Regions from separate parts of the Buttiauxella sp. BIGb0552 genome, predicted to be linked through region 1. Evidence: predicted binding sites of a transcription regulator. Region 1 holds the regulator's gene; the other holds the start of a gene.
What was found. Region 1 encodes LexA, which represses DNA repair genes until DNA is damaged. Its sites were predicted from a motif close to TNCTGTATGTACATACAGNA; they were not measured.

Region 1 (7,424 bases):
CCGAGGTTACGCAGCTTGCTCAGCCCACGAACCATCTGCATGAAGCTTTCTTTTTCTTTGGTCGCACCGCGCAGTTCTTTTGCGTAAGTCCCCACTTCCATTACATGCTCGTAGCCAATGTAAATTGGCACCAATGTAATTGGACGAGTACCGCCACGCAGCATGGCCTGAATGGTCATCGACAGCGTGCCGGTTTTCGGGTCAAGCAAACGGCCGGTACGAGAACGGCCACCTTCCACAAAGTATTCAACGGAATAGCCACGGCTAAACAGCTCGCCAAGATATTCACGGAACACGGTGGAGTAGAGTTTGCTGCCCTTAAAGGTACGGCGAATAAAGAACGCGCCCAGGCGGCGGAAAATCGGGCCTGCTGGCCAGAAGTTCAGGTTGATACCCGCCGCAATGTGCGGAGGAACCAGCCCCTGGTGGTAAAGCACGTAAGACAAAAGCATGTAGTCCATGTGGCTGCGGTGGCAGGGAACATAGACAATCTCGTGGCCGTCGTGAGCCAGTTGGCGTACACGTTCTGCATTATGAACGTTAATGCCCTGGTACAGGCGGTTCCATGTCAGACCTAATACGCGGTCGGTCAAACGCACGGCTTCGTAGGAGAAGTTCGCTGCAATTTCTTCCATCAAGGCAACAGCATTCTGTTGCGCTTTTTCATGGGAGATTTTCTTACTGCGTGCTTCGTCTTCTACTGCGCGTGCAATCGCTTTTGAGGCCAGAAGTTTGTTAAACAGATCCTGGCGCACCGGCAGACGCGGGCCTACAGTCGCTAAACGCTGGCGAGCAAAGTGCATACGCGCCACGCGTGCCAGTTTTTGGGCGATTTTTTTATCTGTACCGTGATCGGTTGCCATCTGGCGCAGCGAAACAGGTGCGGAGAACCGCACAAAACTGTCGCGCCCAAGCCAGGATACCGCGAAGAATTTCTGAATGCCGTTAAGCATCTTCAGTGGCGGGTTAACTTCGCCTTTTTCGCGACCCGGAGAGCGGCCAAACATCACCGATACCGGCACCATCTGCACATCCAAATTTGGATTGCTACGGTGCAAGTCGAGATAATCATGGAACAGCTTGATCGACTCTTCCTTTGGCGTGTAATAAGTGAACACGCGCGGGCCGCCATGGATAAAGACATAGCGCGGCAATACCGCACCATCGATCTCTAATGGCTCGAGAGGGTCGGGCAAGTTGTGCGCGAGGCATTGCGCGCGCAGGGTTAATAAGTCCGCCTTTGAGTTATACGGCAGAACGTACATTATTGGGCGTGTGGGATCTAAGCCCAGTTCGGCCTGTGGATCTGCCGGAATGGACTTGCTCTTTACCAGAACGCCTAATGGTAAATTAAGTAATTTGTAGTAGATTCTTGGCCAGCCTGACATAAACGATGTAAAGCCTCAGGTTAATGATGCAAATTCGCCGCAAGAATATCAGAATCTCACCCAGATTTCTGTGGCGTTATAATTTTGACAAGCATTGATGCAAATAATTTGAAAAGGTTTCCTAAAATGGCGAGCAGTACCACTGGACTTACCCGTATCATCAAAGCCGCAGGCTACTCATGGAAAGGGCTCAAAGCAGCCTGGATCAATGAAGCAGCTTTCCGCCAGGAAGGCGTTTCTGCCGTTATCGCCATTGCCATCGCATGTTGGTTAGATGTCGACCCCATTACCCGCATTCTACTTATCGGCTCAGTCGTGTTGGTCATGATTGTCGAGATCCTCAACAGCGCTATCGAGGCTCTTGTCGACCGTGTTGGCACTGATTACCACGAACTTTCCGGGCGTGCCAAAGACATGGGCTCGGCCGCAGTATTAATTTCAATTATCCTCGCGGTAATTACCTGGGTCACGCTGCTTTGGTCGCATTTGCGGTGATCTTTCCAGAATAGTTAAGTGCCTGGTTTTTTGCTTAATTTGTGGTTCCAAATTGACCTTTGACTGTATATACTCACAGCATAACTGTATAAACACCCAGGGGGCGGAATGAAAGCGTTAACTACCAGGCAGCAAGAGGTGTTTGATCTTATTCGGGATCATATCAGCCAGACCGGCATGCCACCGACTCGTGCCGAGATTGCTCAACGTCTGGGGTTCCGTTCTCCGAACGCCGCTGAAGAGCATTTAAAAGCACTTGCCCGTAAAGGTGTGCTTGAAATTGTTTCTGGCGCATCCCGTGGTATCCGCCTGTTGGTGGAAGAAGTGACCGGTATTCCACTGGTTGGGCGTGTTGCTGCAGGTGAGCCACTCCTGGCACAGCAACACATCGAAGGCCATTATCAGGTCGACCCATCACTGTTTAAACCAAATGCCGACTTCTTGCTGCGCGTCAGCGGTATGTCGATGAAAGACATCGGCATTATGGATGGTGACCTGCTTGCGGTTCATAAAACCCAGGATGTGCGTAATGGCCAGGTTGTTGTCGCGCGTATCGATGATGAAGTTACCGTTAAGCGCTTAAAACAACAGGGCAACACCGTTCATCTGTTGCCAGAAAACAGTGAGTTTGAACCGATCGTGGTTGACCTACGCGAGCATAACTTCTCTATTGAAGGGCTGGCTGTTGGGGTTATCCGCAACGGCGACTGGCTGTAAAATCTCTTTAGGTGATGCGCATTTAAAGTGCGCATCACTGCCTTAATTATCTTTGATCTCCTTCAGGAGATGTCATGCAATTATTCTCCACAGCGGATCGTGCGCTCTGGCGCCTCGCTTTACCCATGATTTTCTCCAACATTACCGTTCCGCTGCTTGGCCTTGTCGATACGGCTGTTATTGGTCATCTGGATAGTCCTGTTTATCTGGGCGGTGTTGCCATTGGTGCGACAGCAACCAGCTTCCTGTTTATGTTACTGCTGTTTTTACGAATGAGTACCACAGGTTTAACTGCTCAGGCTTTTGGTGCCAATAATCCCTCAGCGTTAGCTCGTGCACTGGTGCAACCATTATTACTGGCACTAGGGGCAGGGGTGGCAATTGTCTTACTGCGCGATCCCCTCATTTCACTCGCTTTACAAATTGTCGGCGGCAATCAGGATGTGCTCGTACAAGCGCAACGCTTTCTTGAAATCCGCTGGCTGAGTGCGCCAGCCTCGCTTGCCAACCTCGTTTTACTGGGATGGTTGCTAGGGGTTCAATACGCACGAGCTCCGGTTATCTTGCTGGTAGTCGGCAATCTTCTGAATATCGTACTGGATGTGTGGCTGGTGATGGGCTTGCACCTTGATGTTCAAGGGGCGGCACTTGCGACTGTTACTGCTGAATACGCGACATTTTTCATCGGATTGCTGATGGTGAAGAAGGTTATGGGCTTGCGAGGTATCAGTTTTGAGATGCTCAAACAGTCCTGGCGTGGCAATGTTCGGCGCTTACTGGCGCTTAATCGGGACATCATGTTGCGCTCGTTATTACTGCAAGTGTGCTTTGCATCAGTGACCATCTTTGGTGCGCGCTTAGGCAGCGAAATTGTCGCCGTCAATGCGGTGTTAATGACTCTCCTGACGTTTACCGCTTATGCGCTTGATGGTTTTGCCTATGCTGTTGAAGCCCACTCCGGGCAAGCTTATGGTGCAAAGAATCGTGGTCAATTGCTCGAGGTTTGGGGGGCAGCTTGTCGGCAGGCGGGTTTAGTCGCGCTCATGTTTGCCGTGGTGTATGCCCTATTTGGCGAGCAAATTGTTTCTCTTCTGACGTCCATTCCCCAATTACAGCTACAGGCCGATCGTTATCTCCACTGGCAGATTGTGTTACCCGTGGTTGGTGTCTGGTGCTACTTGCTGGATGGGATGTTTATTGGCGCGACAAGAGGCGCTGAGATGCGTAATAGCATGGCGGTTGCCGCTGTTGGTTTCGGCCTAACGCTCTTCACTGTTCCGTATTTAGGCAACCACGGGTTATGGCTGTCTGTGGCGGTATTCCTTGCTCTGCGGGGGCTGGCGTTAGGTTGGATTTGGCGTCGTCACTGGCAGCAAAATAGCTGGTTTAACAATGTACAAAGTTAAGCCGCATGGTTAAAGATTCTTAGTTTTCTCCCCACCACCATATCCTTGACTACAATTATTATCACGTCCAGCAGATAGAGTGGTGTTGGCCAAATGGCAGCACATTGGACGTTGGTAATTTTTTAGCAGTTCTTCCCCCCGAACGATGAGGATATTATTATGAATAAAGACGAAATCGGCGGTAACTGGAAACAGTTTAAAGGCACAGTAAAAGAGAAATGGGGCAAACTGACTGACGATGATATGACTGTCATCGAAGGCAAACGCGATCAGCTTGTCGGTAAGATTCAAGAGCGTTATGGGTACGAAAAGGATAAGGCAGAGGAAGAAGTCGTTGATTGGGAAACTCGCAACAAATACCGTTGGTAATTAGCTTCCCTCAGATGTGTTAACTCTCAGCCCTGCCCTGGTACATGGATGTACCGTTCCATTCAACTCAAATCCAACCAATCTAACGTGACTTCTTTTTACTCTGAACTGAGTGGTCATGCCCGCAAGCATCCGGGTGGCTACAAGCTTCAACTTCTGCACACGCGCTGCATAAGCCGTGCGCCTCAATAACGTTATGATGCAAAGCAAACCCTAACTGGGCCGCCAGTTGGTGCATGATATCTTCCACACCTTCCGCACTACGCTCCTTCACCGCACCACATCGATCACAAATAAACATCGCAGATGAGTGAGTTGGCTGATCGATAAGATTGCACAACACATAGCTGTTAGTGGACTCTACACGGTGTACAAAACCTTGTTCGAGCAGAAAATCGAGCGCACGATACACTGTCGGGGGTTTAGCTTGCGGTTCGCTGGCACGCAGTAAATCCAGCAAATCATAAGCACTGATAGCGCCCGCTTGCTGAGTCAGCAAACGCAATACTTCAAGACGTTGTGGTGTCAGGCGCACATTACGCTGCTCGCATAGTTTTTCAGCCTGCGCTAACACGTTTTGTGAAGTCGTGATGTCCATCAGTATTCCCCTGTAGATTAGCCCTACACTTTATCACAACGCGCAAAAAACGCCGAGTGGTGCGCTTAGCCACAACCTTTTGAGATGACTATCCCGGAGTTTGTTATGAATAAACCTGATTGCATTCGCCACTGGAAGGAAATAGAAGGTGACGATGATTCGACTTATCCAGACAGCGCAGAACGGTTTTCTATTGGCGCGCCACTGGCCCGCAAACTGGGTCTTAATCGCCTGGGAATTCATCATGAGCGCCTGCTACCAGGTCGCCGCACATCTTATCCTCATGCCGAAAGCAGCGAAGAAGAGTTTGCTTATGTGCTCGAAGGGCATCCACAGGTGTGGATTAATGGGCACCTTTACCCACTTGAACCTGGCGATAGCGTTGGTTTCCCTGCTGGAACAGGTATCTGCCATACCTTTATCAACAACACAGAGCATGAAGTCCGGCTGCTGATTGTGGGGGAGGCAAACAAAGCTGAGAACCGAATTTATTACCCGCTAAACCCAGGCTATGCCGCACAGCGTCAGGATCGCTGGATTGACCATCCCCCGCAATTTTTCGGCCCGCACGACGGCCAGCCTTCACGAAAACCGAACGGTAAACTATAAATAAGTTTGCATGGAAATTTTGAACTCATAATCCTGAAGGATAGAAACGGGATTCCGATGGGCGAAACAGCCCACTTTTCAGCCTTTTATTCACAGCAATAGTCCGCCTCTGTTCAGTCATAACTGGCAGGGGCAGTTATTACATCTGATCAACAGACGGACGTGTGGTGAATGAAAAAAATGAAAACTTTGGCGGCGTTTAGCGCCGCATCTTTATTTATGGCAAATCACGCTTATGCGGCGGGCACATGGTCTGAAGCACGAAGTGATGCAATGGGTGGTACTGGTGTCGCTTCCGCGAGCTACGGAAGTGGGGTGCTTACGAACCCCGCGTTGCTGGCTAAGGCTAAGCAGGACGACACAGTGACGGTTATTCTGCCGTCTGTGAGTGCGCAAATTACGGATAAAGATAATCTGCAGGATCAGATTGATGACATTAGCGATAAGGTTGATCAATACAAAAACGTTATCGACGATCTCACCCTGCAGGATATCCTTTTAAATCCAAATGGTTCGCTCAACCAGTTTCAGGGTGCTGCGGGCGATCTGGCTGGAGAGCTGAATGATCTGAAAGGTAAAACGGCAAACGCGAAGGCGGGGGCCAGTATCGCAGTCAGTATTCCAAACGACATGCTTTCGGTGGCTTTTGTCGCAAAAGCCTATGCACGTGCGCATGTTAGTTCTTCCATTGATCAGCAAGATATCGATTATCTCAATAGCATCGCAGGTTCTCGGGCAGTGGCTGGGGGCGTTGCATTAGATGCCGCTATTAATGGCTCCGATGTTATTACCAGCAATCTGAATTCTACTGCTTCTGGCCGTGCGGCTATTGTCTCTGACTATGGTGTGGCGCTTGCGAAGGAGTTTGATCTCGGTGGAGTGCCGGTTTCTTTTGGCGTCACACCGAAGTTGCAAAAAACCTGGCTCTATAACTACACCACCTCGATTTATAACTACGACAGCAGTGACTGGAATAGCAGCCGCTATCGTAATGATGACACTGGTTTCAACGTGGATGCCGGCCTGGCGGCCGATTTCGGCGAAAACTGGACGGTTGGTCTGAGCGGTCAGAACCTGATTTCGCGTGACATTGATACCAAAGATATTCTGATCACCAATGGCAGAACCGGTGAGACAACTAACTACAAAGACACGTACCAGATTCGTCCATTGGTGACGGCTGGTGTAGCCTGGCATAACGATCTCATCACCCTCAGCGCCGATGGCGACCTCACCGAAACCAAAGGCTTCAAAAGCGAAGAAGACTCGCAGTACGTTGGCGTCGGTGCTGAAATTACGCCGTTGCCATGGCTTGCCGTGCGAGCGGGTTATCGTGCTGACGTCAAATCAAACGACAGCAACGTCTTTACCGGCGGTATTGGTTTTGCACCATTTAATCGTGTGCATGTTGATTTAATGGGGCTATACGGCGAAGACCAGACATGGGGGGCCGGAGCGCAGCTTAGCGTGACCTTCTGATAAAAATAGCCGTCGGGACGAGCAGGTGTCCCGACGCTGCTTTATGCTATAGTGGCGACCCTTTTTTAACTGTAGCCCGTAAACGCCCACAGCCTATGTCCTCACAAACCAACCAGACTCCTTTCCAGCCACATCGTTTTTCCATTGCGCCGATGCTTGACTGGACCGATCGCCACTGCCGCTACTTCTTGCGTCAGTTATCAAGCCAGACACTGCTGTACACCGAAATGGTGACAACCGGTGCGATTATTCATGGCAAAGGGGACTATCTGGCGTACAGCGAAGACGAGCATCCTATCGCGCTGCAATTAGGCGGTAGCGATCCGGCTGCATTGGCTATTTGCGCGAAACTGGCGCAAGAGC
Region 2 (7,424 bases), on a different contig from region 1:
CCACTCTTCCATAGAGCCTTTATAGCGATTCACTACACGACCGGAGAAGGTGTCGTAACGCTCCTGGCCTGGATAGAAGGTATCGGAAGAAGCCGTCACGCCAATGTGCGTGGTCGCGCCAATAGATTTCGCGGCTTCAACCAGCGCGGTGGTACAGGCAAAATCAGCAACCGCTGGGAATTCCATTGGTGCAAAGTGCAGGCTGGCACCATCAAGGCGCACAGACGCCGTCGTCACCAGAACATCACCGACATTGATATGTGGCTGAATCGCACCGGTCGTACCGATACGCAAGAAAGTACGAATACCCAACTGCGCCAGTTCTTCCACAGCGATAGAAGTAGACGGGCCACCGATACCGGTAGAGCAGACGATAACTGGCTTGCCGTCTAACTCAGCACGCCAGGTAGTAAATTCACGGTGGGCAGCCAATTTGACCGGCTTGTCCATCAGTACAGCGATTTTTTCAACTCGCTCAGGGTCGCCCGGGACGATGGCAAGTGTTGCCCCCTGCAGGTCGCTTTTAGTGAGGCCGAGGTGAAAAACATCAGACTTGGACATAACAGACTCCTCTGTTTAATAGGTTGGCTTGCATTGCTTAGAGGTACTGTACAGAACCCCGGCAAAGAATTTCGTGACGCATTTCACTTTGAATGAAACAAGTTACATTATTTTCAATCTTATTAGTGACGAGCATCACATTAAATTTCCTGACGATTCTTTTCTCAGACATAGCGAACAGCGCTGCGGCTCGAAGAATGACGGGGAAAAGCTATAGTTATCGCACTGCGCTAATTCTGGTAAGGAGAATGCCAATGAAAGAAGAAAATACAGTAGATAAATCGCCGGGCGGGCATTTTGCGCCAGCGGCAGCTCCACTTGCTTCAACAGTATTGCATACCTCCGATGAAGAGATTCTCTCGGGAGAGACATCTATTCCCACGCAGGGCGAAAACATGCCTGCGTTCCATGCCAGACCAAAAGGGGCGGAAGGCCCACTGCCGATTGTCATCGTGGTGCAGGAAATTTTCGGTGTGCATGAACACATTCGTGATGTTTGTCGCCGCCTGGCGCTCGAAGGCTATCTCGCCATCGCGCCAGAGCTCTATTTCCGTCAGGGCGATCCGAATGATTATGCAGATATCCCGACCCTGTTCAGCGGTCTGGTGTCCAAAGTCCCCGACGCGCAGGTTCTTGCCGACCTGGACCATGTTGCAAACTGGGCGGCCAGAAACGGTGGTGATGCCCATCGCCTGATGGTCACTGGTTTTTGCTGGGGTGGACGCATTGCATGGCTATATGCCGCTCATAATCCGCAACTAAAAGCAGCTGTGGCCTGGTATGGCAAATTGGTTGGGGAAAAATCGCTGAATTCACCACACCACCCGGTCGACGTCGCAATCAATTTGAACGCGCCCGTGCTTGGGCTTTATGGCGGGCAAGATACGGGAATTCCACAGGATACCGTGGAAACCATGCGCCACGCGTTACGTGCAGCAAATGCTAACGCAGAAATTATCATCTACCCGGAAGCGGGCCATGCTTTTAATGCGGACTACCGCCCGAGCTATCATGAAGAATCGGCAAAAGATGGCTGGGTGCGGATGCTGGCGTGGTTTGCACGCTTTAGTGCGAAGAAGTAATGCAGTTAATTAAGGGGGAAAGATTCCCCCACTTCTTACTTTATTAAGCCTTACGCAAATTCTGCGCAGCCTTCACCATATTCGCCAGTGCCTGGCGAGTCTCCGGCCAGCCACGGGTTTTCAGGCCGCAGTCCGGGTTGACCCACAAGCGCTCTGCCGGAACACTTTCCGCCGCTTTCTTCAGCAATGCTTCAATCCATTCCACGCTCGGTACGTTCGGTGAGTGAATGTCATATACGCCCGGCCCAATTTCATTCGGGTATTCGAACTCTTTAAATGACTCCAGCAGGTCCATATCGGAACGCGAGGTTTCAATGGTTATCACATCTGCATCCAGCGCGGCAATGGAGTCCATGATGTCGTTGAACTCGCAGTAACACATGTGCGTGTGGATTTGTGTGTCATCACGCACCACGGCGGCATTCAGGCGGAAGGCTTCCACGCCCCACTCCAGATACGCCTGCCAGTCGGAACGGCGCAGCGGTAAACCTTCGCGCAGTGCGGGTTCGTCGATCTGAATGATGCCGATGCCTGCCGCTTCGAGATCCGCCACTTCGTCACGCAGCGCAAGGGCGATTTGTTTGGCGATGGTTTCACGGCTCACATCTTCGCGCGGGAATGACCAGCACAGAATTGTCACCGGGCCAGTCAGCATGCCTTTTACCGGTTTGTCAGTCAGGGATTGCGCGAACGATGCCCATTCCACAGTAATGGCTTCCGGGCGGCTGATATCACCGATGACAACCGGTGGCTTCACGCAGCGAGAACCGTAACTCTGCACCCAGCCGTTCTGAGTAAACACGAAACCGTCGAGGTGCTCACCGAAGTATTCCACCATGTCGTTACGTTCGGCTTCCCCATGCACCAGTACATCCAGCCCCAGGCGTTCCTGTTCAGCAACGGCTTGTTTGATATGTTCGGCGATACCGGTGCGATAGTTATTCGCATCCAGGTTACCTTTTTTAAACTCCAGGCGCAGGCCACGAATTTCCGTCGTTTGCGGGAATGAACCGATAGTCGTCGTCGGCCAGGCCGGGAGATTGAAGCGCTGGCGCTGTGCCACGGCACGAACGGTATAGTCATTCTGGCGTTGGCTGTCTTGCGCCGTAATGGTCGCCAGACGTTTGCCAACGGCCGCATTATGGACACGCTGTGAATGGCGGCGAGCCTGAATTGGCGCACTCCATTCAACCAGTTTTTCAGTATTGCCGCTGTTCAGGGCTTCGGTCAGCAAAGACAGTTCGGCACATTTTTGCAGCGCGAAGGCAAACCAACTCTTCACTTCAGCATCAAGACGTGTTTCAACGCTCAGGTCGATTGGGCTGTGCAGCAGAGAACAGGAAGAAGCGACCCACAGATCACGTTTACCGACGATCGCCTGCAATTGTTGATATTTTTCGCTCAGATCAGCACGCCAGACGTTACGACCATTAATCACACCGGCCGATAACAGCCAGTTGGCGGGCAGTTGCTGATGCAGCGCGTTGATATCGTCTTTACCATGGACGAAGTCGACGTGCAGACCCTGAACCGGCAGCGCCGTAATGGTGTTCAGGTTTGGCGTCACGCCTTCAAAATAAGTGGTCAGCAACAGTTTAACGTTACCAGCCAGCGCGTCGTAAGCCGGTTTGAACGCATCGAGCCATTCTTGCGGTAACTCCAGCACCAGAGCAGGCTCGTCGATCTGCACCCACTCGATGCCACGCTTTGCCAGTTCCGCCAGCACCTGCTGGTAAACCGGCAGAATATCTTGCAGCAGGCTCAGGCGGTCAAACGGCTCGCCTTTCACTTTGCCAAGCCACAGGTAAGTCACTGGCCCAAGCAGTACAGGTTTCACGTTGTGGCCAAGCGCCAGTGCTTCATCTACTTCATCCAACAGCTGTGTCCAGGTCAGTTTGAACTGCTGGCCTTTAGTGAACTCCGGCACCATGTAGTGGTAATTAGTGTTGAACCATTTGGTCATTTCAGCGGCTGCGGCGGGCTCACCAGTGGGTGCCCGGCCACGGCCCAGGCGGAATAAGGTGTCGATATCGACGCTGTCGTCCGCGTTCTGATGACGAGCCGGCACATTGCCAAGCAGCAAGCTGGTGGTCAGAACGTGATCGTACCAGGCGAAATCGCCCACTGGCAGCAGTTCCACGCCAGCTTCTTTTTGTTGGTCCCAGTGGCGGGCACGCAGTTCGCGGCCTACCGCCAGTAATTCTTCCTGGGTGGAGCTGCCCGCCCAGTAACTTTCTTGTGCTTTTTTCAGTTCGCGACGTAGGCCGACACGAGGGAAGCCGAGGGTGTGATTTTTTATCGTCATGTTCTTTCCTCAATATTCATTATTCGACGCATTTAGCCGTCCAGATGTTTACACATCTATAATCAACAGGTACTGTATATTCCTCAAGCGCAATTTGCTCATGCCGAATTGAAGGACTTTCATGATCGAGATTAAACATCTGCGGACGCTACAGGCGTTACGAAATTGCGGCTCTTTAGCCGCTGCGGCTGCCGCGTTGCATCAAACCCAATCGGCCCTCTCCCATCAATTCAGCGATCTGGAGCAGCGCCTGGGTTTCCGCCTGTTTGTCCGTAAAAGTCAGCCACTGCGGTTTACACCTCAGGGCGAGGTGCTGTTGCAACTGGCTGAACAAGTGTTGCCGCAGATTAGCCGTGCGCTGCAGGCTTGCAACGAACCGCACCAGACCCAGCTTCGCATCGCCATCGAATGCCATAGCTGTATTCAGTGGCTGACGCCCGCGCTGGAAAACTTCCACAAAACCTGGCCGCAGGTGGATCTGGATTTCAAATCTGGCGTGACGTTCGACCCGCAGCCTGCACTGCAACAGAGTGAGCTGGATATCGTATTAACGTCCGACATCCTGCCGCGCAGCGGTCTGCATTATTCGCCAATGTTTGATTATGAAGTGCGCCTTGTGCTGGCAACGGATCACCCGCTGGCAAGCAAAACGCGTATTGAACCGGAAGATTTGAGCAGCGAAACGTTGTTGATTTACCCGGTGCAGCGCCAACGACTCGATATCTGGCGCCATTTCCTGCAACCCGCAGGCGTCAGCCCATCGCTGAAAAGTGTCGATAACACGCTGCTGCTGATTCAGATGGTGTCAGCCCGCATGGGAATTGCTGCGCTGCCACATTGGGTAGTGGAAAATGTTGAGCGCCAGGGTCTGGTCGTAACCAAAACCCTGGGCGAAGGACTGTGGAGCCGGTTGTACGCCGCCGTGCGCGATGGCGAACAGCGCCAACCGGTGACGGAAGCGTTTATTCGCTCGACGCGTTCACACGCTTGCGAGCATCTGCCGTTTGTGAAGAACGCGGAGCGACCCAATGGCGATGCACCCATAGCGAGGCCATTATCACCGTCCCACCAATAATAAAACTCGGCCAGTGCGGCTGTTCTTGCCAGATGGCAAGGTTAACCAGCAGCCCCGCCGGAACATGCACGTTGTTCATGATACCAAGCGTGCCCGCATCAACCTGCGTGGCGCCATAGTTCCACATAAAGTAGCCCAGCCCGGAAGCCACCACACCAAGCCACACCAGAATGCCCCATTGCAGATGCGTGGTCGGCAGTTTGTGCGGATTCCCCAGCGCAAACCAGGCTGTTACAGCCACGACTGCCGCCCCGAGGTAGAACCACGAAAATGCGCAACGTTGCGGCATCGGACGCGTTTCCATCAACCGTTTGTAGCCCACCATACCGATGGCGAAGCAGATGTTTGCCGCCTGGACCAGCATCAGACCAATCCAGAAGTGATCGCTCACTTTGTCGTAGCGAATAATCGCCGCACCAACCACGGCAAGCCCGGCACTCAATGCGTAGCCCCAACGTAGCTTGTTGCCGCTGATCAAGTCATAAATCAACGTAACGTAAAGCGGCGTCATTACCGTAAACAGCAGGAATTCTGAAACGGTGAGGTAGAGATACGCCTGGAAGCTAAACAGGTACATCACGCCGAGTTGCAGTGCGCCCACCAGCATATACAGCAGCAATGTTTTCGCGCTGTAGCCTTTAAAGCGCAGGAAAGGCAGGAACACTATCGCCGCCAGCCCGACGCGCATCAGCACTGAAAAGTAGCTGTCGACGTGCCCGGCAAGGTATTCGCCAATCAGGCTAAAAGAGAAGGCCCACAGAATAGTGGTGATGATCAGTAACGGCACGATGAAGTCTCTACTACGGGAGATTAATGCTTCATTGTAGCGAAGGGAATGTGCAGAAGTTGAACTATTTGGTTGACGAGTGGTGATTAGTTCACCACTCGTTTATCACGAATCAGTCTTTGCCGAGGAACATTTTGCGCAGGTAATGCGGAACCGCGTTATCACCGTTGGTGCCGATGACTTCAAGCTCTGGCAGTAAGTCTTTCAGGCGCTGGTGAGCGTTGCCCATGATGCAGCCTTTACCCGCCATGCTAAGCATTTCCGCGTCATTCATGCCGTCACCAAAGGAAATGCAGTCTTTCAGGCCGTAGCCCATCGCTTTGGATACCGCTTCCAGCGCGTGACCTTTCGATACGCCGCCCGCCATCACTTCCAGGCAAGTCAGCGTGGAGAAACTCACATTCACGCGGTCGCCCCAGCGAGCGAGCAACGCTTGCTCAAGCGGCAGGAGTTTTTCATGTGAATCACAGGTGAAGAACACTTTGCTGACGCCATCGGCTTCCAGCAAGCCTGGTTCAAACAGGGTGTAATTGAACACCGCTTCTTTGAAATATTTCATCTCTTCCGGGCGGTGACGGTTCATAAACCACTGGTCGCCACGGTAGACGTTGGTCACGATATCTTGATTGGTTTGCACCACACCAAACAGATCCTGAGCGATGTCATGGTCAAGATCGTGGCTGAACACCAGGTTACCGTCAGTATCATGCACACGCGCACCGTTTGAGGTGATCATGTAGGCTTTGATTTCGAGGTTATCGCGGATTTGCCCCACGTCGATATGGTGGCGACCCGTTGCAAAGACGAAATGAACACCTTCAGCGGTGAGCAATTTCAGCGTTTCTTTAGCATACGGGGAGAGAGTGTGATCAGGGGACAGCAACGTGCCATCTAAGTCAGACGCAACGACATGGTACATAGGATTTGGAACCTCTGGTGTTAAATTCAGATTAATTATGCCTGTCAAAAAAGGCGATGACGGCATTCAGCGCTTCGGTCCGCATATCGTCCTTTTCGAACAGGATCTCATGATACGCACCGTTTATGACGTAAGGTGTTTCCCCCTCACAAGGGTGGCCCGCCGCGGCGCGAATCTCACAGAATTGGTCATGCGCTCGGTTATCTACGACGCGCTCCTCTTCTGCCTGCAGGATAAAAATCGGCGTGGTGATAGCAGTGGCTCCTGCTAAAACCTGTTCTCCTGCGAGTATCCCTTCTCTTACCCAGTGATTCGTTGGCCCACCCAACCGCAATGCTGGCTCATCAGCATAAAAACGCAGGTTGCGGCGGTAACGTTCACGACTATGGGTCAGGACATTAACGCTAAATGGTAATGCACGCCAGCGGCCTGTTCCGATTGCATAACCCTCACGAATACGCTGATGGCCTTCCGCCCAATCAAGAATATGGCGCACCATCCAGTCAGGCCAGCGCAAGGCAATACCAAACATCGGCGCACACAGTGCAACTGCATCAAAGCATTGTGAGTTTTTCTCAAGCCACAGCGTAATTATCGCGCCACCCATGGAATGCGCTAACGCGTAGCGTTTTCTCCAGGGGCCGTTGGCGACTTCGTGCTGATAAAAGCGGTCAAAGTCGTCGACATAGTCGCTA

Region 2: the regulator LexA is predicted to act here: its motif matches at 4,019-4,038, upstream of metR (HTH-type transcriptional regulator MetR).

The regions. Positions count from the first base shown of each region.
Region 1 is NZ_SODY01000006.1:36,738-44,161, forward strand. It holds gene plsB (glycerol-3-phosphate 1-O-acyltransferase PlsB) at 1-1,388, opposite strand, end outside; gene EDF88_RS17355 (diacylglycerol kinase) at 1,515-1,883, shown strand; gene lexA (transcriptional repressor LexA) at 1,992-2,600, shown strand; gene dinF (MATE family efflux transporter DinF) at 2,675-4,006, shown strand; gene EDF88_RS17370 (CsbD family protein) at 4,166-4,375, shown strand; gene zur (zinc uptake transcriptional repressor Zur) at 4,458-4,973, opposite strand; gene EDF88_RS17380 (cupin domain-containing protein) at 5,079-5,582, shown strand; gene EDF88_RS17385 (conjugal transfer protein TraF) at 5,754-7,061, shown strand; gene dusA (tRNA dihydrouridine(20/20a) synthase DusA) at 7,157-7,424, shown strand, end outside.
Region 2 is NZ_SODY01000011.1:19,278-26,701, forward strand. It holds gene udp (uridine phosphorylase) at 1-561, opposite strand, end outside; gene EDF88_RS23655 (dienelactone hydrolase family protein) at 816-1,643, shown strand; gene metE (5-methyltetrahydropteroyltriglutamate--homocysteine S-methyltransferase) at 1,687-3,948, opposite strand; gene metR (HTH-type transcriptional regulator MetR) at 4,070-5,023, shown strand; gene EDF88_RS23670 (carboxylate/amino acid/amine transporter) at 4,911-5,810, opposite strand; gene yigL (sugar/pyridoxal phosphate phosphatase YigL) at 5,923-6,729, opposite strand; gene pldB (lysophospholipase L2) at 6,761-7,424, opposite strand, start outside.